DNA from 2 places in the Streptomyces sp. AN091965 genome. Region 1 is predicted to be linked to the other one. Evidence: riboswitches for the same ligand, from Rfam matches in the RefSeq annotation. Region 1 holds a riboswitch; the other holds the start of a gene.
What was found. Region 1 has a riboswitch for S-adenosylmethionine ahead of MQV74_RS12565 (aminotransferase class V-fold PLP-dependent enzyme). Riboswitches for the same ligand answer to the same signal wherever they lie in the genome.
Positions count from the first base shown of each region.

Region 1 (11,063 bases):
GCCCTGGCTCTTCCTCGCCGTCGTCGTCGCGGTCAGCACGGCGGCCCATCTGGTCCTGCAGTCCCGCTCGGCCCGCTCGTCGGTCCTCGTGCCGCTGGTCGTGGCCGCCGCCGTCGGCGCGGGCGTGAACCCGGTCGCCGCGGCCCTCGCGTCCACGGCCGCCGCGGGCTTCTGCCACACCCTGCCCGCCTCCGCGAAGCCGGTCACCCTCTTCGCCGAAATCCCCGGCACCCCCACCTACACCCCGCGCGACCTGCTGCGGCTTTCCGCCGTCCTGGCCCCGCTCACGGCCGCGCTCGTCCTGCTGTTCGCCCTCGCGGTGTGGCCGCTGCTCGGCGTGCCCGTCAGCCGCTGAGCCCCGCCCCTCGCCCTCAAGGAGTACGCCCCATGCCGCACACGCCCCCCGCACCGTCCTCGCTCCGTCGTGTCGCCATCGCCCCCAGCGGCTTCAAGGAGTCCCTGTCCGCCCAGTCCGCGGCCGAGGCCATCGCACAGGGCGTCCGGCGCGTCCTGCCCGACGCCGGGGTCGACCTGATCCCGCTCGTCGACGGCGGCGAGGGCACCGCCCAGGCGCTCGCCGCGGCCGCGGGCGGGCGGCTGGTCGCGCTGCCCGCCACCGGCCCGCTCGGCGAGCGCATCGGCACCCACTTCGCGCTCCTCGACTCGGGCACCGCCGTGGTGGAGATGGCGGCCGCCGCGGGCCTGCGCCTGGTGCCGCGCGAGCTGCGCGACCCCGGCGCCACCACGACGTACGGCGTGGGCGAGCTGATCCGCGCCGCGCTCGACACGGGCGCCCGCCGCATCCTGGTGGGCTGCGGCGACTCGGGCACCTCGGACGGCGGCGCGGGCGCCCTCCAGGCCCTCGGCGTCCGGCTCCTGGACGCCGACGGCTGGGAACTGCCGCAGGGCGGCCGGGAGCTGCCGCGGCTGCACCACGTCGACGCCTCCGCCGCCGACCCGCGCCTCGCCGAGGCCGAGCTGCTCGTCGCCTGCAACCAGCACAACGTCCTGTGCGGCGAGCAGGGCGTGGCCCGCGTCTTCGGCCCGCAGAAGGGCGCGACCCCGGCCCAGGTCGAGGAGCTCGCCGCGGGCCTGGAGCGCTGGGCGTACGTCCTCACCCGCGACCTGAAGGCCGGCGCCGATCTGTTCCACGGCCCCGGCACCGGCGCGTCCGGCGGCCTCGGCGCGGGCCTCGCCGCGCTCGGCGCCCGGCTCCTGCCCCGCTTCGACGTGCTCCTCGACCACCTCGACCTGGACGCCAGGCTGGCCCGCGCCGACCTGGTCGTCACCGCCGAGGGCGCCCTCGACCGGCAGACGCCGCGCGGCAAGGTCCCGGCCGAAGTGGCCCGCCGTGCCAAGCGGTTCGGCCGCCCGGTGCTCGCCCTCGCGGGCACCATCGGCGACGGGGCGCACCTGGTGCGGGCGGCGGGCGTGGACGCCTACAGCGCGATCCTGCCCGCCCCCGTCACGCTCACCGAGGCGCTCGGCCGGGGCGGCGAATTCCTCACCGACGCCACCGAGCGGGCCCTGCGGATGATCCTGCTCGGCTCGCGCCTGCCGGGTCAGGCAGCGGTGGCCGCGGCGTCGGTGCCGATGCCCGTGCCGGTGTCGGTGTCGGGCACGCAGCGCCCGTCCTCGGTGCGGTAGCTCCACCGCGCACCGTCGCTGACCAGCTCCTTGACGGCCCGTACGAACCGCTCGACGTGCTCGTCCGGGGTGCCCGCGCCGAAGCTCACGCGGATCGCGTTCAGCGACCGCTCGCCGGGGGCGGCCTCCGGGGCGCCGCACTCGCCGGGCTCGTCCGGGGCGCTGCCGAGGAGCGTGCGTACCAGCGGGTGCGCGCAGAACAGGCCGTCGCGCACGCCGATGCCGTACTCGGCGGACAGCGCGGCCGCGAAGTGCGAGCTGTTCCAGCCGTCGACCACGAAGGAGATGACCCCGACCCGGGGCGCGTCGTCCCCGAACAGCGAGAGCACCCGCACCTCGGGCACCCCGGCGAGCCCCTCGCGCACCTTCTGGATGAGCTGCCGCTCCCGCGCGACCAGGGAGTCGAACCCGGCCTCGGTCAGGGCCTTGCAGGCGGCGGCGATGGAGTAGGCGCCGATGACGTTCGGCGAGCCCGCCTCGTGCCGAGCGGCGGTGTCGTGCCACTCGACGTCCACTCCCCCGTCGGCACGCCGCGTCACCGTGCGCGAGGCACCGCCGCCGGCGAGGTAGGGCTCGGCCGCGCCCAGCCAGTCGGCCCGCCCGGCGAGCACCCCGGAGCCGAAGGGCGCGTACAGCTTGTGCCCGGAGAAGGCGATCCAGTCGACGTCCAACTCCGCGATGTCCACGGGGTGGTGGGGCGCGAGCTGCGCGGCGTCGAGGACGATGCGGGCGCCGTGGGCGTGCGCGGCGGCGGCCAGCTCACGCACCGGCCACAGCTCCCCGGTGACGTTCGAGGCACCGGTCACGCACACCAGGGCGGGCCCGTAGGGGTCCCGGTCGGCGAGGGCGCGCTCCAGGGTGCGCACCGCCTCGCCGGGCGTCCGGGGGGCGTTCAGATACGTGACGCGCGCGTCGCGCCACGGAAGCAGGGAGGCGTGGTGCTCGGTCTCGAAGACGAAGACCTGGCAGTCGGCGGGCAGGACGGCGGCGAGCAGGTTCAGCGAGTCCGTCGTGGACCGGGTGAAGACCACCTGGTCGCCCTCGCGGCAGCCGAGGAACTCGGCCACCGTCCTGCGGGAGTTCTCGAACAGGTCGGTCGACAGCTGCGACAGGTACCCGGCGCCGCGGTGCACGCTGCCGTAGTACGGCGCGTACGCGGCCACGTCGTCCCACACCCGCTGCAGCGCCGGGGCGCTCGCCGCGTAGTCGAGGGCCGCGTACGTCACCTCGCCGCCGGTGACGAGGGGCACCGTCACGTCACGGCCGAGCACGGGCAGCGGCTCGGCGCAGCAGGGGTCGGCGGACTCGGAGTCGGTGGCGGCGACAGCGGGGGCGACGGCGGCGGTGGCAGCGGTGGAGGCAGGCATGGCGAACTCCCGTGAGAGGCAGGCGAGATCACTGTGCGGACAGCGGTCGACGCGACAACGCGACCGGTCAACGGCACAGGAGAAGGAAGAAGGGGGTACGGAGAACGGGGCCTTCGGCCCTATCGCATTCGCTGGCTCACGAGACTGCTCCCTCGACGACCAGGACCCCTGGTGACGCGAGGGGTCCGCGCTTGCGGTGAACCTTGCTGTTCACCGCCTGGTCTTCACCCGGGGCACCCCGCCACGGACGGAGGGTTGCCGGACAGCGGGCCGGGGCCGTAGTCGCTGTCACTCATGACCTGCGCAGCATCTTGCCACACGATCTTGCAAGCGCAACACCGCAGTCCAGGATCCGGACTGCGGTGTGCGCCACACGCGGCTCGCGGTCAGCGGTTGCTGGCCGTCACCCAGCGCGCGAGGGCGGACCGTGCCGCCCCGGAGTCGATCGACTCGGCCGCCCGCGCCATCCCCGCGCGGATCCCCTCCGCGAGCGGGCCCTCGCCCGGCTCCAGGGCGACCAGGGCCGCCGCGGCGTTCAGCAGCACCGCGTCCCGCACGGGGCCGGTCTCGCCGTCCAGGAGCCGCCGTGCGACCTCCGCGTTGTACGAGGCGTCGGCGCCCCGGAGGGCCTCGACGGGCACCAGGTCGACGCCGACGTCCCGCGGGTCGAAGGCCTCCTCGCGGACGCCGCCGTCGCGCACCACCCACACCCGGGAGGTGGCCGTGGTGGTCAGCTCGTCCAGGCCGTCGTCGCCGCGGAAGACCAGCGCGGAGGAGCCGCGCTCGGCCAGCACGCCCGCGAGGATCGGCGCCATCCGCGCGTCCGCGACACCGGTGGCCTGGGCCCGGACCTTCGCCGGGTTGGTCAGCGGGCCGAGGAAGTTGAACGTGGTGCGGATGCCCAGCTCGCGCCGCGCGGGGGCCACGTGGCGCAGCGCCGGGTGGAACTTCACCGCGAAGCAGAAGGTGATCCCGGCCTCGTCCGCGACCTCGCGCACCCGTTGCGGCGTCAGCTCCAGATTGACGCCGAGCTTCTCCAGGACGTCGGAGGCGCCGGACGCGCTGGAGGCCGCCCGGTTGCCGTGCTTGACGACCTTCGCGCCGGTCCCGGCGACGACGATCGCGGACATGGTGGAGATGTTGACGGTCTTGGCGCCGTCGCCGCCGGTGCCGACGATGTCGACGCTCGGTCCGGGTACGTCGATGACGTGCGCGTGCGCGTACATGGCGCGGACGAGACCGGAGATCTCCTCGACGGTCTCCCCCTTGGCGCGCAGCGCGACGGCGAAGCCCGCGATCTGCGCGTCGGTCGCCTCGCCGCGCATGATGCGGTCCATCGCCCAGGCCGTGTCGTCGGCGCTCTGGTCGCGGCCGTCGAGCAGTCCGTTCAGCACGTCGGGCCAGGAACGGGCCGCCGCGGTGTCGCCTCCTGCGGGGGTCACAGCGCTCATGGCCGCTCCTGTGTGTTCGTCTGCGTACGTCGAGGGGGCGCGTCCCCGCCCCTGGGGGTGCCCCCACCCTATCCAGCCCGGGGACGGCGAAGAGCCCCGTCCAGGTGCTGGACGGGGCTCTTGCCGTGGCGACCTGCAACGGTCGGGGACCTAGGGGTCAGTGGTGGCCGTGGCCGCTCGTGATCTCCTTGTACTCGTCGACCGTCGGCTTCGGGATCTGGCCGTCCTCGCCGTACATGCCCTTGGACAGCTTCGCCCGCAGCTTCTGCGAGCCCGTCACCTTGCGCTCGACGCCGTTCTCGTCGACCGTCGGGCCGATCTCGAGCGGCTTGTACTGCTCGTGCGCCGTGAGGGTGTGCAGCTGGTCCTGGTCGAGGGGCTCGTGCACCTCGATGAACTCACCGTGCGGCAGGCGCTTGATGATGCCGGACTCGCGCCCGTGCAGCACCTTGTCCTTGTCGCGGCGCTGGAGGCCCAGGCAGATCCGCTTGGTGACGACGAACGCGATGACCGGTCCGACGAAGAAGAAGATCCGGACGAACCAGGTGATGGCGTTGATCGACAGGTGGAAGTGCGTGGCCCACAGGTCGTTTCCACCACCGACCAGCATGATCATGTACGCGGTGACCCAGGCGACGCCGAACGCGGTCCGCGTCGGGGCGTTGCGCGGGCGGTCCAGGATGTGGTGCTCGCGCTTGTCGCCGGTGACCCAGGACTCGATGAACGGGTACACGGCGATGGCCGCGAGGACCAGCGGGAAGATGACCAGCGGGATGAACACGCCCAGGACCAGCGTGTGGCCCCAGAGGTTGATCTCCCAGCCCGGCATGACACGGATCAGACCCTCGGCGAAGCCCATGTACCAGTCGGGCTGGGCGCCGGTGGACACCTGGTCCGGGCGGTACGGGCCGATCGCCCAGATCGGGTTGATCGAGGCGATCGCCGCGACGGCCGCGATGACACCGAAGACCAGGAAGAAGAAGCCTCCGGCCTTGGCCATGTAGACCGGGAGCAGCGGCATGCCGACGACGTTCTTGTTGCTCTTGCCGGGGCCCGCGAACTGCGTGTGCTTGTGGTAGAAGACCAGGATCAGGTGCGCCACCACGAGGCCGAGCATGATGCCCGGCAGCAGCAGGATGTGCACCGAGTAGAACCGCGCGACGAAGTCGCCGCCGGGGAACTCCCCGCCGAAGAGGAACATCGACAGGTACGTGCCCACGATCGGCACGGACAGGACCGCACCCTGCATGAAGCGGACACCGGTGCCGGAGAGCAGGTCGTCGGGCAGCGAGTAACCGGTGAAGCCGGTGAACATGCCGAGGACGAACAGCAGGAAGCCGAACAGCCAGTTGACCTCACGCGGCTTGCGGAACGCACCCGTGAAGAACACGCGCATCATGTGCACGAACATGCCGGCGAGGAAGATCAGCGCCGCCCAGTGGTGGATCTGCCGGATCAGCAGACCACCGCGCACATCGAAGGAGATGTGCATGGTCGAGTTGAACGCCTCGGACATCAGCTGGCCCTGCAGGGGCACGTAGCTGCCGTGGTACTCCACCTCGTTCATCGACGGGTGGAAGAACAGCGTCAGGTACACACCCGTGAGGATGATGATGATGAAGCTGTAGAGGCAGATCTCACCGAGCATGAAGGACCAGTGGTCCGGGAAGATCTTGCGCATGTTGGCCTTGGCCAGGGAGTAGATCCCAAGCCGGCCGTCGGCCCAGTCCGCGACCCGCTCGCCGGCGGGCGCTTTCTTGCGTGAATCGGTCGACGGGGCCGCCGTCGCCGTGGTGTTCTCGGTGCTCATCCGCGCTCCCAGAAGGCAGGACCGACGGGCTCTTCGAAGTCGCCGTGCGCCTCGAGGTAGCCCTCCTCGTTCACGCCGATCTTCAGCTGCGGAAGGGCGTGACCGGCGGGGCCGAAGATGACTCGGGCGCCGTCGGAGAGGTCGAAGGTGGACTGGTGGCACGGGCAGAGGACGTGGTGCGTCTGCTGCTCGTACAGGGAGATCGGGCAGCCCACGTGGGTGCAGATCTTGGAGTACGCGACGATGCCCTCGTGCGACCACGCCAGCTCGCGCTTGTCCTTGATGTCGTCGGGCTGGAGCCGGACGATCATCAGGGCGGCCTTGGCGATCTGGGTCTGGAAGTCGTGGTCGTGCTCCTCCAGGCCTTCCGGCTTGGCGAAGGTGAGCGAACCGACGGCGACGTCGGACGGACGCAGCGGCTCGTTCGTGTTCATGTTCACGAGCAGCTTGCCCTTGGACCACAGGGTGTGCCGCAGCTTGTCCTCCGGCAGCGGACCGAGGTCACGCAGCAGGACGACACCGGAGAGCGGGACCAGGGTCAGCGCGCCGAACATGGTGTTGCGGATCAGCTTGCGCCGGCCGAGCTGGGACTCCTTCGCGCCCGCCGCGAAGTCCGCCATGACCTTGGCCTTGACCTCGGGCTCGGCCTCGATCGCGTGCCGGTCGTCGGCGACCTCGACGTCGGACATCAGGGTGCGGGCCCAGTGGACCGCGCCCGCGCCGATGCAGAACAGCGCCACGCCGAGGGTCATGCCCAGCGCGAAGTTCAGCGCGCTGATGTGCCCGATCGGCCAGATGTAGACGCTCTTGTCGACCGGGAACGCCACGTAGGAGGCGATGAAGCCGACGGTCGCCAGCATCGAGATCGTGAAGAGCATCGCGACCGTGCGCTCGGAGCGCCGGGCGGCCTTCTCGTCGATGTCCTGGACGCGGTGCTCGTGCGGCGGCAGGCCCGGGTCCGCGAAGGGGTCCTCGGCGACGGCCACCGCGCCGTGCGCGGACTCCTGCTCGCTGGGCAGGTTCTCTTCTGGGGTTTCTTGGCTACTCATGACTTCTTGGCCTTTGCGGTCCGGGCGGCGACCCACACGGCGACCGCGATCAGCGCGCCGAGGCCGAAGATCCAGGCGAACAGGCCCTCGCTGACCGGTCCGAGACCGCCCAGCTTGAGACCGCCGGGGCTCTCGGTCTTCTCGCTGTTGACCGCGTCGATGTACGCGATGATTTCCTTCTTGTTCTTCTCCGGCATGGTCGTGTCGGGGAAGGAAGGCATGTTCTGCGGGCCGGTCTGCATGGCCTCGTAGATGTGCTTCTTGCTGACGCCTTCGAGGCTCGGCGCGAACTTGCCGTGGGTCAGCGCGCCACCCTCACCGGTGAAGTTGTGGCACTGGGCACAGTTGGTGCGGAACAGCTCGCCGCCCTTGGCGATGTCGGCACCCTTCGGGTCGACCTGCTTCTCGGTCGGCACGGAGGGGCCGGCGCCCAGCGAGGCCACGTACGCGGCCAGCTGGTCGATCTGGGCCTGGCTGTAGATGACCTTCTTCTTCGGCGCCTGGGCGCCCTGCTGCTGCAGCGGCATGCGGCCGGTGCCGACCTGGAAGTCGACAGCGGCGGCGCCGACGCCGACCAGGCTCGGGCCGTCGGACGAGCCCTGACCGCCGGTTCCGTGGCAGCTGGAGCAGCCCACGGCATAGAGCTTCTTGCCCTCGTCGATGGCGAGGGACTGAGCGGTTTCGTCGGCCTGCGCCTTGTCCGCCGGCGCGAACGCGGCGTACAGCCCCCCGGTGGCCGCCAGCGCGAGGAGTAGGACGACGACCGCCGCCAGCGGATGGCGTCGTCGTGCGGAGAGCTTTTTCACGGATTACCCCGGTGTCAGGATCTTCTGCGTCGATGCTTCTGGAATGTGTCGGTACGTCGGGCTCTGCGGGCGACGCGGTGCCGCCCCGACCCCGGCGCCGACTACTTGATCATGTAGATCGTGGCGAAGAGGCCGATCCAGACGACATCGACGAAGTGCCAGTAGTAGGACACGACGATGGCGGCGGTCGCCTGCTCGTGGGTGAACCTCCTGGCCGCGTACGTGCGGCCGAGGACCAGCAGGAAGGCGATGAGACCGCCCGTCACATGCAGTCCGTGGAAGCCGGTGGTCAGGTAGAAGACCGAGCCGTACGGGTCGGACGAGAGCGAAAGGCCCTCGTGCTTGACCAGCTCGGTGTACTCGAAGACCTGGCCGCCGATGAAGATCGCACCCATGATGAAGGTGACGATGAACCACATCCGGAGCTTCTTCACGTCACCGCGCTCGGCGGCGAACACGCCGAGCTGACAGGTGAGGGAGGAAAGCACCAGGATCGTGGTGTTGGTCGCCGAGAACGGGAAGTTCAGGGCATCGGCCATTTCCTTCCAGTGGTCGGGACCGGTCACCGATCGCAGGGTGAAGTACATCGCGAAGAGGGCCGCGAAGAACATCAGCTCGGAACTCAGCCAGATGATGGTTCCGACGCTGGTGAGGTTCGGTCGATTGACCGGCGGGTGCGCGTGCCCGGTGTCTACTGTCGTTGCTGTCGCCACGACCGACATTATGTCGGTCGCTTATCCCGCCCTCACCCCGGGGGGTGCCGTTCGGAGTGTCTGCGGCCTGTGTCCTGCCCGGATGGCCCATCGCGGCACCGTCCGAACCGGTGTTGACGGGGTGTCGGGAGGAGTAGCATCCGCGCGAGATCCCTCGACGAAGCGGAGGAACCATGCAGCCGACCGCCACGGTGTTGATCTACAGCGACGACGCGAGCACCCGGGAACAGGTCCGCCTGGCGACCGGGCGCAGGCCGGCCGCCGACGTCCCCGAAGTCCGCTTCGTCGAATGCGCGACGCTGCCCGCGGTCCTCAAGGAGCTCGACCACGGCGGCATCGACGTGTGCGTGCTCGACGGCGAGGCCGTGCCCGCGGGGGGCATGGGCGTCTGCCGCCAGATCAAGGACGAGGTCTTCCAGGCCCCGCCCGTGCTGCTGCTCATGGGGCGGCCGCAGGACGCCTGGCTGGCCACCTGGAGCCGCGCGGAGGCGGCGGTGACCCTGCCGGTCGAGCCGGTGGAGTTCGCCGCCGCCCTGGCCTCTCTGCTGCGCTCCAGGGCCGCCCTGAGCGCTTAGGAGCCCCGCCCCCGCCCGCCCCCTACACCGACTGGGGGCGCAGGCGGGTCGCCGCCAGTGCCGCGCGGCCCGCCTTGGTGTCGGCCAGGAGGGCGCTGCCCTTGCGCCAGGTCTTCCAGGGGACGTTCCAGTCGCCGTAGCCGTTGCCGAAGTGGTCCATGTCGGCGCCGTAGCTGTTGACGACCTCGACGATGTCGCCCTGGCGGACCGTCTCGTAGAACCAGGCGGCGTTGCCCGTGCTCATGCCGGTGCAGCCGTGGCTGGTGTTGGCGTAGCCCTGGGAGCCCACCGACCAGGGGGCCGCGTGGACGTATTCGCCGCTGTCGGTGACCCTCGTGGCGTAATAGACCATCTTGTCGTAGAAGTCCGACGCGCCGATGCTGGCGCTGGTCATCCGTACGACGTACTCCTTGCCGAGCACCACCTTGATGCCGTTGCGCGTGGAGTAGCCGGGCTTGCCGGTGGTGACCGGGATGGAGTTGATCTCCTCGCCGTTGCGGTAGACCGTCATCCAGTGCGAGGAGGCGTCCGTGACGGCCACGACCTTGTCGCCGGTGGTCAGCTTCAGGGGCTTGGACTCGGCGCCCCACAGCTTGTCGGTGACCTTCACGCCCTCCAGGTTGGAGTGCGCGTGGATGGTGGCGTGGGTGGGCCAGAACTCCTTGGGGCGGTAGTGCAGCGTCCTGCTGTCCACCCAGTGCCAGGAGCCCTCCGTCGCGGGCTGTGAGCGGACCTTGAGCGCCCGTTCGACGACGGCCCTCGCCGCCTTGGCCTTGACGGGGGCGCTGAGCTTGGCGGTGACGGGCTGGCCGACGCCGTACTTGCCCGCCTCCGGGCCGAAAGTGACCTTCAGCTGGCGCTTCTTGGCGGCCGTCGCGGTGTCGAGGGCAAGGACCTTGCGGCCGGGCGAGCCCTCGTCGTCCTCCGTGCTCACCCGCACGGTGTAGTGGGCGCCCGCCGCCAGGGGGACCGTGCTGTGCCAGCGGGTGCCGTCGGCGGAGAGTTCGCCCGCCACGTAGCGGCCCTGCTGGTCGGTGGCCGTGACGTCCGTGATGCGCCCGTCGTCGCCCTGTGCGGTGACTTCGAGGGGCTTGTCCGGGTCGGCCTTCCCGCTGCTGCCCGCGGGGCCGTTGAAGGCGATCTGGCTCGCCGCGTCGTACGGCTTCGCCGAGAGCGGATGGCCGCCAGCCCCGCAGGCCGTGGTGACCGTGCCGACGGCGACCACAAGGAGGGTGCAGCTCAGTACCGTGCGGATTCGCGGAGAGTGGCTCATGACCACACGGTATGAAGGTATGACACGCCGTGCGCGGTGAGTGACCCGTACGAGGGTTCACCCGGAAGGCGGACGCGGGACGGCGGCGGAAACGGCCAGGGGCCCGGACGCTCCTGACGGAGTGTCCGGGCCCCTGGGGTGCGGCGGGAGGACCTACTGGTTCTGGTTCTCGCCGCGGTAGTACTCGAAGACCCAGCCCCACAGACCGATGAGGATCATCGGAGCCGAGAAGTACATCAGCCACCAGCCGAAGACGACGCCCATGAAGGCGAGCGCGCCACCGACGGCCAGGGACAGCGGCTGCCAGCTGTGCGGGCTGAAGAAGCCCACCTCGCCGGCCTCGTCCGCGACGTCCGCCTCCTTGTTGTCCTG
Region 1 is NZ_JALDMY010000001.1:3,014,785-3,025,847, forward strand. It holds gene MQV74_RS12555 (SLC13 family permease) at 1-355, shown strand, start outside; gene MQV74_RS12560 (glycerate kinase family protein) at 388-1,647, shown strand; gene MQV74_RS12565 (aminotransferase class V-fold PLP-dependent enzyme) at 1,563-3,014, opposite strand; SAM riboswitch class IV at 3,197-3,314, opposite strand; gene trpD (anthranilate phosphoribosyltransferase) at 3,401-4,465, opposite strand; gene qcrB (cytochrome bc1 complex cytochrome b subunit) at 4,623-6,275, opposite strand; gene qcrA (cytochrome bc1 complex Rieske iron-sulfur subunit) at 6,272-7,324, opposite strand; gene qcrC (cytochrome bc1 complex diheme cytochrome c subunit) at 7,321-8,130, opposite strand; gene ctaE (aa3-type cytochrome oxidase subunit III) at 8,232-8,852, opposite strand; gene MQV74_RS12595 (hypothetical protein) at 9,017-9,418, shown strand; gene MQV74_RS12600 (L,D-transpeptidase) at 9,441-10,691, opposite strand; gene MQV74_RS12605 (cytochrome c oxidase subunit 4) at 10,845-11,063, opposite strand, start outside.

Region 2 (11,063 bases), 1.6 Mb from region 1:
GGCCTGCAGCAGGGCCACGCCACCACCGGCGACGATGCCCTCCTCGACGGCCGCCTTCGCGTTGCGAACGGCATCCTCGATGCGGTGCTTGCGCTCCTTGAGCTCGACCTCGGTCGCGGCACCGGCCTTGATGACGGCCACGCCGCCCGCGAGCTTCGCCAGGCGCTCCTGGAGCTTCTCGCGGTCGTAGTCCGAGTCGCTGTTCTCGATCTCGGCGCGGATCTGGTTCACCCGGCCCTGGACGGCCTCGGAGTCACCGGCACCGTCGACGATCGTGGTCTCGTCCTTGGTGATGACGACCTTGCGGGCGCGGCCGAGCAGGTCGAGACCGGCGTTCTCCAGCTTGAGGCCGACCTCCTCGGAGATGACCGTGCCGCCCGTGAGGATGGCGATGTCACCGAGCATGGCCTTGCGGCGGTCGCCGAAGCCCGGGGCCTTGACGGCGACGGACTTGAAGGTGCCACGGATCTTGTTGACGACCAGCGTGGACAGGGCCTCGCCCTCGACGTCCTCGGCGATGATCAGCAGCGGCTTGCCCGACTGCATGACCTTCTCCAGGAGCGGAAGGAGGTCCTTCACGTTGGAGATCTTGGAGTTGACGATGAGGATGTACGGGTCCTCGAGCGCCGCCTCCATGCGCTCCATGTCGGTCGCGAAGTACGCCGAGATGTAGCCCTTGTCGAAGCGCATGCCCTCGGTGAGCTCAAGCTCAAGCCCGAAGGTCTGCGACTCCTCGACGGTGATGACGCCTTCCTTGCCGACCTTGTCCATGGCCTCGGCGATGAGCTCGCCGATCTGGGTGTCGGCGGCGGAGATGGAGGCCGTGGAGGCGATCTGCTCCTTGGTCTCGACCTCCTTGGCCTGGTCGAGCAGGGCGCCCGAGACGGCCTCGACGGCCTTCTCGATGCCGCGCTTCAGGGCCATGGGGTTGGCACCCGCGGCCACGTTGCGCAGGCCCTCGCGGACCAGCGCCTGGGCCAGGACGGTCGCGGTCGTCGTGCCGTCACCGGCGACGTCGTCCGTCTTCTTCGCGACCTCCTTGACCAGCTCGGCGCCGATCTTCTCGTACGGGTCCTCGAGCTCGATCTCCTTGGCGATGGACACACCATCGTTGGTGATCGTGGGGGCGCCCCACTTCTTCTCGAGGACGACGTTGCGACCCTTGGGGCCCAGGGTCACCTTGACGGCGTCGGCGAGCTGGTTCATGCCGCGCTCGAGGCCGCGCCGTGCCTCCTCGTCGAACGCGATGATCTTGGCCATGTGAAGTGGTCCTCCCGGACAGGGGTGGAAAAACTCGGACCGCGCCGGCGCCCGCGACGGACGGTCTGCCTGCCTTGTGGTTCCTTGCCCCACCCGGCCTGCGGACCTCACCCACCCGGTCCTTCTGTCACTCTCACTCGTAGAGTGCTAACGCCAATGATTAGCACTCGCCCCCTCCGAGTGCAAGGTCGCCCCCACACACTGGGGTCCGGCTTCCCTGCTTCCCCTGCCGCCCGGTCCCCCCGGAACCTGCGCCTCCCGAAGCCCGAGCGCCGGCCCGCCGCCGGCCCCCGGCTGCGGGCCGCCACCGCTCCGCGACGCTCCCCCGGGTGCGGGCCGCCACCCACGACGCCACCGCTCCGCGGCGGGTGTCTCCCACCCGCCCACCCATGACCAGCCAGCTTCACGGCGCAAGCCGGGGGCGCGCTCCCCCGCCCCCTTCCGAAGCACGAGCCCTGGCCCGCCGCTGCCGCCTGCCCGTCCCCCGGCTGCGGGCTGCCACCCACGACGCCGCCGCTCCGCGGCGGATGCCTCCCACCCGCCCACCCATGACCAGCCAGCTTCACGGCGCAAGCCGGGGGCGCGCTCCCCTGCCCGCGCGGTGCACTGCCGAGCAAACGGGCGGGTGGGTGGGAAACATCCGGCGCGTCAGCGCCGGTGCCGTGGACGACGCCCCGCGCCCGAGAGCCGACGCAAGGCGAACACCCCGCCCCCACAGGAAACCGCCTGGCCATGGGCGGGCGGGCGGCGCAGAGGGCGACAAGCCGCGCCCAAGAGACGGCGGCAAGGCGCACGGCTCACCCGCGCCGTGAAGCCACCTGGCCATGGGCGGGCGGGGGCCACCCGCCGCGTCAGCGGCGGCACAGAAGACAGACGGCAAGGCGCACGGCCCACCCGCGCCGTGAAGCCGCCTGGCCATGGGTGGGCGGGCGGGAAGCATCCCGCCGCGTCAGCGGCGGCGCAGGAGGGACGGGCGGCCAGACATACGGCGGGGCGGCGGGAGGGCGACGGCCCGTGGCCGAGGGGCGGTCGGCGCGCCGGGGCCCGGGCGGGGCAGGCCCCGGGCAGGGCAGGGCGGGGCAGGGGCAGGGGCAGGGCGGGGCAGGGGCAGGGGCAGGGCGGGGCAGGGCCCGGGCGGGGCAGGGCAGGGCCCGGGTGGGGCGGGGCCCAACAGAGGAGGGCCCGCCTCCCGAACCGGGAGGCGGGCCCACGCGTCGCTGGTGGCCGATCGCGTCAAGCCGCTCAAACAGCGAGCTTGACCATGTCCGCCTGCGGACCCTTCTGGCCCTGCGAGATCTCGAACTCGACTCGCTGACCTTCTTCCAGGGTGCGGTAGCCGTCCATCTGAATCGCGCTGTAGTGGACGAATACATCCGCACCACCGTCGACCGCGATGAAGCCGTATCCCTTCTCCGCGTTGAACCACTTGACGGTGCCCTGAGCCATGCCTAACTCCCCTATTACTGGCCCTTGCGCAGGACCGCACTTCACGGACCCGGGTCAGACCTCACCCCCCATGGGTTGGGGGATGTGCGCCGGAACGCGTCGACCGCGGCTGAATGTATCTGTCCAACTGCCGTCTGCAACAGGTCAATCGGACGAGAATTCTGGGCACGGCCGATCGCCGATATGCGGATAATTCACCGGCGTTCAGGGCAAGTCGGGCCAGACAAAAGCCACGTTCGGCTCAAATAGGCAGGACACTTTGGCTGCTTCTTGTCGGCTCCGCGGCCGACTTCACCGAGGCGACTCATGCCGCCCGAGATCAAAAGCGAAGCTCCATTCCCAACTGTACCGCGCTCAACCATGCAGAATTGCCCCCTCCGCTTCTCTCGCGGAGGGGGCAATCGAGGTAACTCTGCGTGGGAACAAGAGCCGTTGTATACGAAACGGCTCCGCGGCGGTTCCGGAACGCCGGAACGGCTCAGCCGCCGGCGACCGCCGGAATGATCGAGACGCCCGCGCCGTCGGGCGTCGCGGTCTGGAGGCCCTGCTCGAAACGCACGTCGTCGTCATTGACGTACACGTTCACGAAGCGGCGCAGCTTGCCCTGGTCGTCCAGGACGCGGGCGCCGATCCCGGCGTGGTTCCTCTCCAGGTCGGTGATGACCTCGGCGAGGGTGGCGCCCTCGGCGCTCACCTCGGCCTGCCCGCCGGTGTACGTACGAAGGATGGTCGGGATGCGAACGTTGACGCTCATACTCTTCACCTCGGTAGTTCAGACAGGGCGCCCCGTTCAGGAGCGCCCCGCTCAAGGGCGCCCCCGAAGGGGCGCGGGGCCATGTCAATATGCGGCTCCGCCGCGCGGGCGCGACCAGCCACGACGGATCCGCTGAAGGCATTCAGCCCGCGAGCCCCGCGGCGCGGAACGCGTCCAGGCTGGGCCGGATCGTCGCGGTCGCCTGAGACGTCGCGGCCACCGCGTCGAGGGTCTTCAGGCCGTCACCGGTGTTGAGGACGACCGTGGTGAGGGAGGTGTCGAGGAGCCCTTCCTCGATCAGCTTGCGCGTGACCCCGACGGTCACGCCACCCGCGGTCTCCGCGAAGATGCCCTCCGTACGGGCGAGGAGCTTGATCGCGTCGACGACCTGCTCGTCGGTCACGTCCTCCACCGCGCCGCCCGTGCGCCGGGCGATGTCGAGCACGTACGGACCGTCGGCCGGGTTGCCGATGGCGAGGGACTTGGCGATGGTGTTCGGCTTCTGCGGGCGGACGACGTCGTGGCCCGCCTTGAAGGCGGCGGAGACCGGCGAGCAGCCCTCCGCCTGGGCGCCGAAGATCTTGTACGGCTTGTCCGCGACCAGGCCGAGCTTGATCAGCTCCTTCAGACCCTTGTCGATCTTCGTGAGCTGCGATCCTGAGGCGATGGGGATCACGAGCTGGTCCGGCAGTTCCCAGCCGAGCTGCTCGCAGATCTCGTACGCGAGGGTCTTGGAGCCCTCGCCGTAGTACGGCCGCAGGTTCACGTTGACGAAGCCCCAGCCCTCGCCGAGCGGGTCGCCGATGAGCTCGGAGCAGAAGCGGTTCACGTCGTCGTAGTTGCCCTCGATGCCGACGAGCTCGCCGCCGTAGACCGCGGCCATGACGACCTTGCCCTGCTCCAGGTCGTGCGGGATGAACACGCAGGAGCGGAAGCCCGCGCGGGCGGCGGCGGCGCCGACGGCCCCGGCGAGGTTGCCCGTGGAGGAGCAGGAGAGCGTGGTGAAGCCGAAGGCGCGCGCGGCCTCCAGGGCCTGCGCGACGACGCGGTCCTTGAAGGAGTGCGTGGGGTTGCCGGAGTCGTCCTTGACGAACAACTTGCCCTGTTCGACACCCAGTTCACGGGCCAGGTTGTCGGCCTTGACGAGCTGGGTCCAGCCGGGGTTCAGATTGGGCTTGTCCGCGACGTCGGCCGGGACGGGCAGCAGCGGGGCGTACCGCCAGATGTTGGCCGGGCCCGACTCGATCCTGGCGCGGAGCGCCTCGGGGTCGCCGACGGGGAGGTCGTAGGCGACTTCGAGCGGGCCGAAACACTCGGCGCAGGCGAAGATCGGTCCGAGCGGGAAGACGGTGCCGCACTCGCGGCAGGAGAGACCCGAGGCGGGTCCCAGGTCGACGGTGGCGTCCGCGGTGCCCGCGGGGGACGTGGTGTCGACGGTCTGCACAGCCATGGAGGCGAGGCCCTTTCTCCTCATCTTCCTCGCGGCGCATCTCGCCACGAGACGGAATTGGCACCTTCCCGAGCCGGGAGCCTCGCGGTGCGCCGATGGCGCTACGAGACCGGCTGGAGGGTTGCCGGGGCTTCAACGGGCCGTATCCCTCTGCCCCTCTGGATGAGCGGTATTCGGTTGTTGTACGCGGTGTGCCTGTGGCACCCGTGACGGACGGCGACCCCCGACATGCGACGGTCACCGGCCTTGTTCAAGACTGTAACCGACGGCCAGGACAGTTGAGATAGTCGTCCGAACCGCGAGATGGATCACATACGGCCACCAACGGGAGGAACCCGCGTGCTGGAAGAGGTCGAGCGCTGGCTGAGCAGGCGTTCCTGGTCCGTGACCGACCGCCCGCTGGACCGTCTCACCGCCGCGAAGCGGGCCTCGGGCACCACGGTCAGCGTCGTGCTGCCCGCCCTCGACGAGGAGCGGACGGTCGGGGAGATCGTCGCGGAGATCCGCCGCGAGCTGGTCGAGAAGATCCCCCTGGTCGACGAGCTCGTGGTGGTGGACTCCGGCTCGCGGGATCGCACCGCGGAGGTGGCGCGCGCCGCGGGCGCCCGGGTCGTGCGCCGGGACGACATCCTGCCGCGCGTCCCGGCGGTGCCCGGCAAGGGCGAGGTCCTGTGGCGGTCGCTCCTGGTCACGCACGGTGACGTGATCGCGTTCGTGGACGCCGACCTGAAGGAGTTCTCCGCGGACTTCGTGACCGGCATCGTGGGCCCGCTGCTCACCGAGCCGGACGTGCACTTCGTGAAGGCGATGTACGACCGCCCGCTGACGGTGCTCGACGGCCCGGGCGCCCCCGGCGACCCCGACGGCGAGGGCCCCGGCGCCACGGCGGGCCAGGGCGGCCGCGTCACCGAGCTGATGGCGCGACCCCTGCTCAACATGCACTGGCCCCAGCTCGCGGGGTTCGTCCAGCCCCTCGGCGGCGAGTACGCGGCCCGCAGGTCGCTCCTGGAGCGCCTGCCGTTCCCGGTCGGGTACGGGGTGGAGCTCGGGCTGCTCGTGGACGCGCTGCACACCGTCGGACTGGACGCGCTCGCGCAGGTCGACGTCGGGGTGCGCAAGCACCGGCACCAGGACGGGCAGGCCCTCGGCAGGATGGCCGCGTCGATCTACCGCACGGCGCAGCTGCGGCTCGCCCGCGCCCATCTCGTACGCCCCGAGCTGACGCAGTTCGTCCGGGGCGCGTCCGGCTTCGAGCCGCGCACGTATCCGGTGGACACGGAGGAGCGGCCGCCGATGACGGAGATCGAGGAGTACGAGGCGCGGCGCGTGGCTTGAGCGGTGCGGCCGCGCGGGGCTCTTCGCCGGTCTTCAGCTGCGGGCCGTCCGGGGCTGGTCGCGCCCACGCGGCGGAGCCGCACAGTCACACAGCCCCGCGCCCCTCTGGGGCGTTGCCCCCCACGTCGAGTCGGCCAAGTGAGGGGCCACTCGCACGGGTGCGCGTTTACGCGCACCCGGCTCGGGCTAGGTTCGCCAACATGGTCTCCCCTCACGCCGCCGCCCGGGTCCTCGTCGCGTCCAACCGCGGCCCCGTCTCGTACGCCGTCGGGGACGACGGCGAGCTGACCGCTAGCCGCGGCGGCGGCGGGCTCGTCTCCGGGCTCAGCGCCATCGGCGACGAGGCGGACGCGCTGTGGGTGTGCTCCGCGCTCGGCGACGGCGACCGCGAGGCGGTGCGGCGCGGGGTCTCCGAGCCCGGCGTGCGCATGCTCGACATCGACGCGAAGACCCACGCGGCGGCGTACAACGGCATCGCGAACTCGGTGCTCTGGTTCGTGCACCACATGCTGTACCAGACGCCCCTGGAGCCGGAGTTCGGCCCGGAGTTCCGCGCCCAGTGGGCCGCCTTCGAGCAGTACAACGAGGCCTTCGCGGAGGCGCTCGCCGAAAGCGCGGCGCCCGGCGCGGCGGTCCTCGTGCAGGACTACCACCTCGCGCTCGTCCCGGGGATGCTCCGCGAGCTCCGCGAGGACCTGCGGATCGGGCACTTCTCGCACACCCCGTGGGCGCCCGTCGACTACTTCCGGATGCTGCCCGACGACATCGCCGAGCAGCTGCTGCGCGGCATGCTGGGCGCGGACCGGCTCGGCTTCCTCACCGGGCGGTGGGCGGACGCGTTCACGGAGTGCTGCGTGCGGCTGCTCGGCGGCACGTCGGGGACGCGGGTCGGGGTGCACGGGCTCGGCGCGGACGCGGACTTCCTGCGGGAGCGGTCGCGGCGCGCGGACGTCGAGGAGCGCCTTGTGACGCTGCGCGAGCAGGTGGGCGCGGGCCGGAAGGTCATCGTCCGCGTGGACCGCACCGAGCTGTCGAAGAACATCGTCCGGGGCCTGCGGGCGTACGAGCTGCTGCTCGACGAGCACCCCGAGTGGCACGAGCGCGTGGTGCACGTCGCGTTCGCCTATCCCTCGCGGCAGGACCTCGCGGTCTACCGCGCCTACACGGCGGAGGTCTCCCGCGTCGCCGAGGGCATCAACGCCCGCTTCGGCACGGCCGGTTGGACGCCGGTGGTGCTGCACGTCAAGGACGACTTCGCCCGCTCCCTCGCCGCGTACAGGATCGCCGACGTGGCCCTGGTCAACCCCATCCGGGACGGCATGAACCTGGTCGCCAAGGAGGTCCCCGTCGTCTCCGACGAGGGCTGCGCGCTCGTCCTGTCCCGGGAGGCCGGGGCCTACGAGGAGCTCGGCGAGGACGCGTTCGCGGTGAACCCGTACGACGTGACGGGGACGGCCGCCGCGCTCCACGAGGCCCTGCTCCTGCCCGCGGCGGAGCGGGCCGAACGCACCAAACGCCTGGCGGTCGCGGCCACGGCCCTCCCCCCGGCCCGCTGGTTCCTGGACCAGCTGGCGGCGCTGGAGGCGTAGGCCCTCAGGCAAGGGCCGCGGTCAGCCGGGCCAAGAGCCCGACCACCCCGGCAGGGCCGTCGACCACCAGGTCGGCGCGCGACGCGAGCTCCGCGACCTCCGCGCTGCCGCTGCACACAAGGAGCCCCCGCACTCCCCCGTCCGCCCGCAGCTTGTCCACGGCACCGAACGCGGGCAGGTCCCCGAGGTCGTCCCCCGCGTAGAGGACCGACTCGGCGCCCACTTCGCGTACGTACTCGACGAGGGCCACGCCCTTGTCCACGCCGGGCGGCCGCAGCTCCAGGACCATCCGGCCGGGCTCGACGATCAGCCCGTGGCGGGCGGCGAGCTCACCGAGGGGGCCGCGCAGGGCCTCGAAGGCGGCCTGGGGGTCCTCGGCCCGGCGCGTGTGCACCGCGACGGCCCGGCCCTTCTCCTCGATCCAGGTGCCCTGCCAGGCCCCGATCGCGTCGAGGAAGCCGGGCAGCTCGGCGCGGACGGCGGCGACGCCGGGGTGCGGCTCGGCCGCGCGCACGGTGCCGGTGACGGCGTCCCAGCGCTCCGCGCCGTAGTGCCCGAGCACGACGAGGTGCTCCAGGCCGGGGACGCCCGCGAAGCCGCCGTAGCGCACGGCCACGCCCGCGGGGCGGCCGGTGACGACCGCAACGGAGCGGACCCTCGGGGCGAGGGCGGCGAGCGCGGGGACGGCGTCCGGGTGGGCCCGGGCCCGTTCGGGGTCCGGCACGATCGCCGCGAGCGTGCCGTCGAAGTCCAGGGCGATCACGGCGCGTTCGGGGCGGGCCAGGATCGCGGCGAGGCCGTCGCGGCCCGCGGGGGTCAGTGGCTCGTACGGGGAGTGCGTGCGGTCGTCGCCCATGGGACCGACCCTAGCGTCAGCGCTCCGCGCGGCGTGCGGCGCGTACCCGTCGCAGCCGGTTCACGGTGACCGGGTCGTGGGCCAGGGCGCGCTCGTCGTCGAGCAGGGCGTTGAGGAGCTGGTAGTAGCGGACCGGGGCGAGGCCCAGGTCCTCGCGGATGGCCCGCTCCTTGGCGCCGGGGCCGCTCCAGTTGCGCCGCTCCAGGGCCAGCACGGCCCTGGCCTGCGCGGACAGGCCGCCCTCGGCCCCGGAGGGCTCGGGCACGGGAGGCTCGGCCTCAGGCACACCGTTCACCCGGCCCACGCTAGCTCGCGTTCTCCTCCGCCGCCGCCTTCGCGTCGAGCTGGCTCAGGATCGCCTGCGGGTCGCCGTTCGGGTCGACGGTCTTGCCGATGTACTTCTTGATCTGCACGGACACCTGGGCCCAGGACGTCTTGCCGACGGGGTACAGCTGGGAGGCGGGCAGCTCCTCCAGGAAGCCGCCGAGCTTCTTCGCGTCCGCCTTGTCGTCGGCCATCTCCTGGGACGCCGACGTGGTCACCGGCAGCAGGTCGTACTCGCGCGAGAACTCCAGGACGTTGTCCTTCGAGTACGCGAAGTCGAGGAACTCGCGGATCTCCTTGCGGTGGCCGTTCTCCTTGAAGGCCATCATCCAGTCGGCGACGCCCATCGTGGACTGGGCCTTGCCGTTGACGCCGGGCATGGGGACCATGCCGTACTTCAGGTGCTTCTTGGCGGCCATCTGCATCAGCGTCGGGTGGCCGTTGAGCATGCCGACCTCGCCGCGCGTGAAGGCGGCGAAGGCCTCGGCGCGGTTGAGCTTGCCGGGCGGCGTCGGCCCGGTCAGGCCCTTGCCGACCAGCTCGTTCTTCAGCCACGTGAACGTGTTGACGTTCTGCTTGGAGTCGAAGTCGTACGAGCCGACGTTGTCGGTGTAGCCGCCGCCCCCGCTGAGCAGCCACTGGTACGTCTCGGCCTGCGCCTCCTCCGGGCCGAGCGGCAGCGCGTAGGGGATCTTCACGCCGCGCGCCTTGAGCTTCTTCGCGGCGGCCTGGAGCTCGCTCCAGCTCTCCGGCGGGGTGACCCCGGCGTTCTTGAAGAGCTTCTCGTTGAAGAACAGCAGGCGCGTGGACGCGGCGAACGGCATGCCGTACTGGACGCGGTTGAAGACGCCCGCCTTCGCCAGCGGCGCGAGGAAGTCGGCCTGGGTGGGGATGGAGAGCACGTCGTCGGCGCTGTACAGCTTGTCCTGCGCCGCGTAGTCCGCGTAGGCGCCGATCTGCGCGAGGTCGGGGGCCTCGCCGTCCGCGACCATCTCCTTGACCTTGCGGTCGACGTCCGTCCAGGAGTACACGGTCACGTCGACCTTGATGCCCGGGTGCTCGTCCTCGAACTTCTCGGCCAGCTCGCCCCAGTACTTCTTGGAGCTGTTCGCCGTCGAGTCGCCGTAGTCGGCCGCCACGAGCTTGAGGGTCACATCGCCCGATCCGCCCGATTCGCCGCATCCGGCGAGCAGCGCCGCCATGCTCAGTGCGGCCACCGCCGCCGTAAGGCCTGTCACGCGCCGCTGCACCGCTTTTTCCCACCCTTGCCGAGACTTACCGGAACGCGAGTCTCCCCCGCGTCGACACACCAGGTCTACACCACCCCAGTATCGCTTCTGCAACGGCGGTCACCCATTGCCCGGCCGGTCGCCCTGCTGCTAAGCACTGCTCGGGGCGCCGTCCCCACGGCGCCCGGCACAACTCCCGCACCGGCAAGGAGCCTTGGCACATGTCGCGTACCGCAAATGAGATAGCCACCCAGCCCGACTGCTGGCGGCGGGCCGCCGGGAGCGCCGCGGCCTTCTCCGGACTGCCGGAGCCGGGCGAGCGGATCGCCGTGACCGGCTGCGGCACCTCGTGGTTCATGGCCCTCGCGTACGCGGCGCTGCGGGAGGCCGCGGGGCAGGGCGAGACGGACGCGTTCGCGGCGTCGGAGTTCCCCGCGGGGCGGCGCTACGACCGGGTCGTGGCGATCACCCGCTCCGGTACGACGACGGAGGTGCTCGACCTGCTCGGGCGGGTGCGGGGCGGCGTGCCGACGCTGGCCCTGACCGCCGACCCGAAGACGCCGGTCATGGCCGCCGCCGACGCGGTGGCCGTCCTGGACTGGGCGGACGAGGAGTCCGTCGTGCAGACCCGGTTCGCGACCACGGCGCTCGCCTTCCTGCGGGCCGGGCTCGGCGCGGTCCCGGGCGTCAAGCCGGTCGCCGAGGCCGCGGCGGACGCCGAGCGCACCGTCGCCGAGCCGCTGCCGGAGGCCGTGGTCGCCGCGGAGCAGTGGACGTTCCTCGGCCGCGGCTGGACGTACGGGCTCGCCCTGGAGGCCGG
Region 2 is NZ_JALDMY010000001.1:4,638,626-4,649,688, forward strand. It holds gene groL (chaperonin GroEL) at 1-1,260, opposite strand, end outside; gene MQV74_RS19450 (cold-shock protein) at 2,503-2,706, opposite strand; gene MQV74_RS19455 (MoaD/ThiS family protein) at 3,185-3,460, opposite strand; gene thrC (threonine synthase) at 3,603-4,934, opposite strand; SAM riboswitch class I at 4,928-5,079, opposite strand; gene MQV74_RS19465 (glucosyl-3-phosphoglycerate synthase) at 5,250-6,245, shown strand; gene MQV74_RS19470 (alpha,alpha-trehalose-phosphate synthase (UDP-forming)) at 6,446-7,834, shown strand; gene otsB (trehalose-phosphatase) at 7,839-8,690, opposite strand; gene MQV74_RS19480 (DUF3263 domain-containing protein) at 8,707-8,955, opposite strand; gene MQV74_RS19485 (extracellular solute-binding protein) at 8,996-10,264, opposite strand; gene MQV74_RS19490 (SIS domain-containing protein) at 10,465-11,063, shown strand, end outside.
Region 2: it holds a riboswitch for S-adenosylmethionine, as region 1 does, so the genes downstream of both, thrC (threonine synthase) here and MQV74_RS12565 (aminotransferase class V-fold PLP-dependent enzyme) in region 1, are expected to answer to the same signal.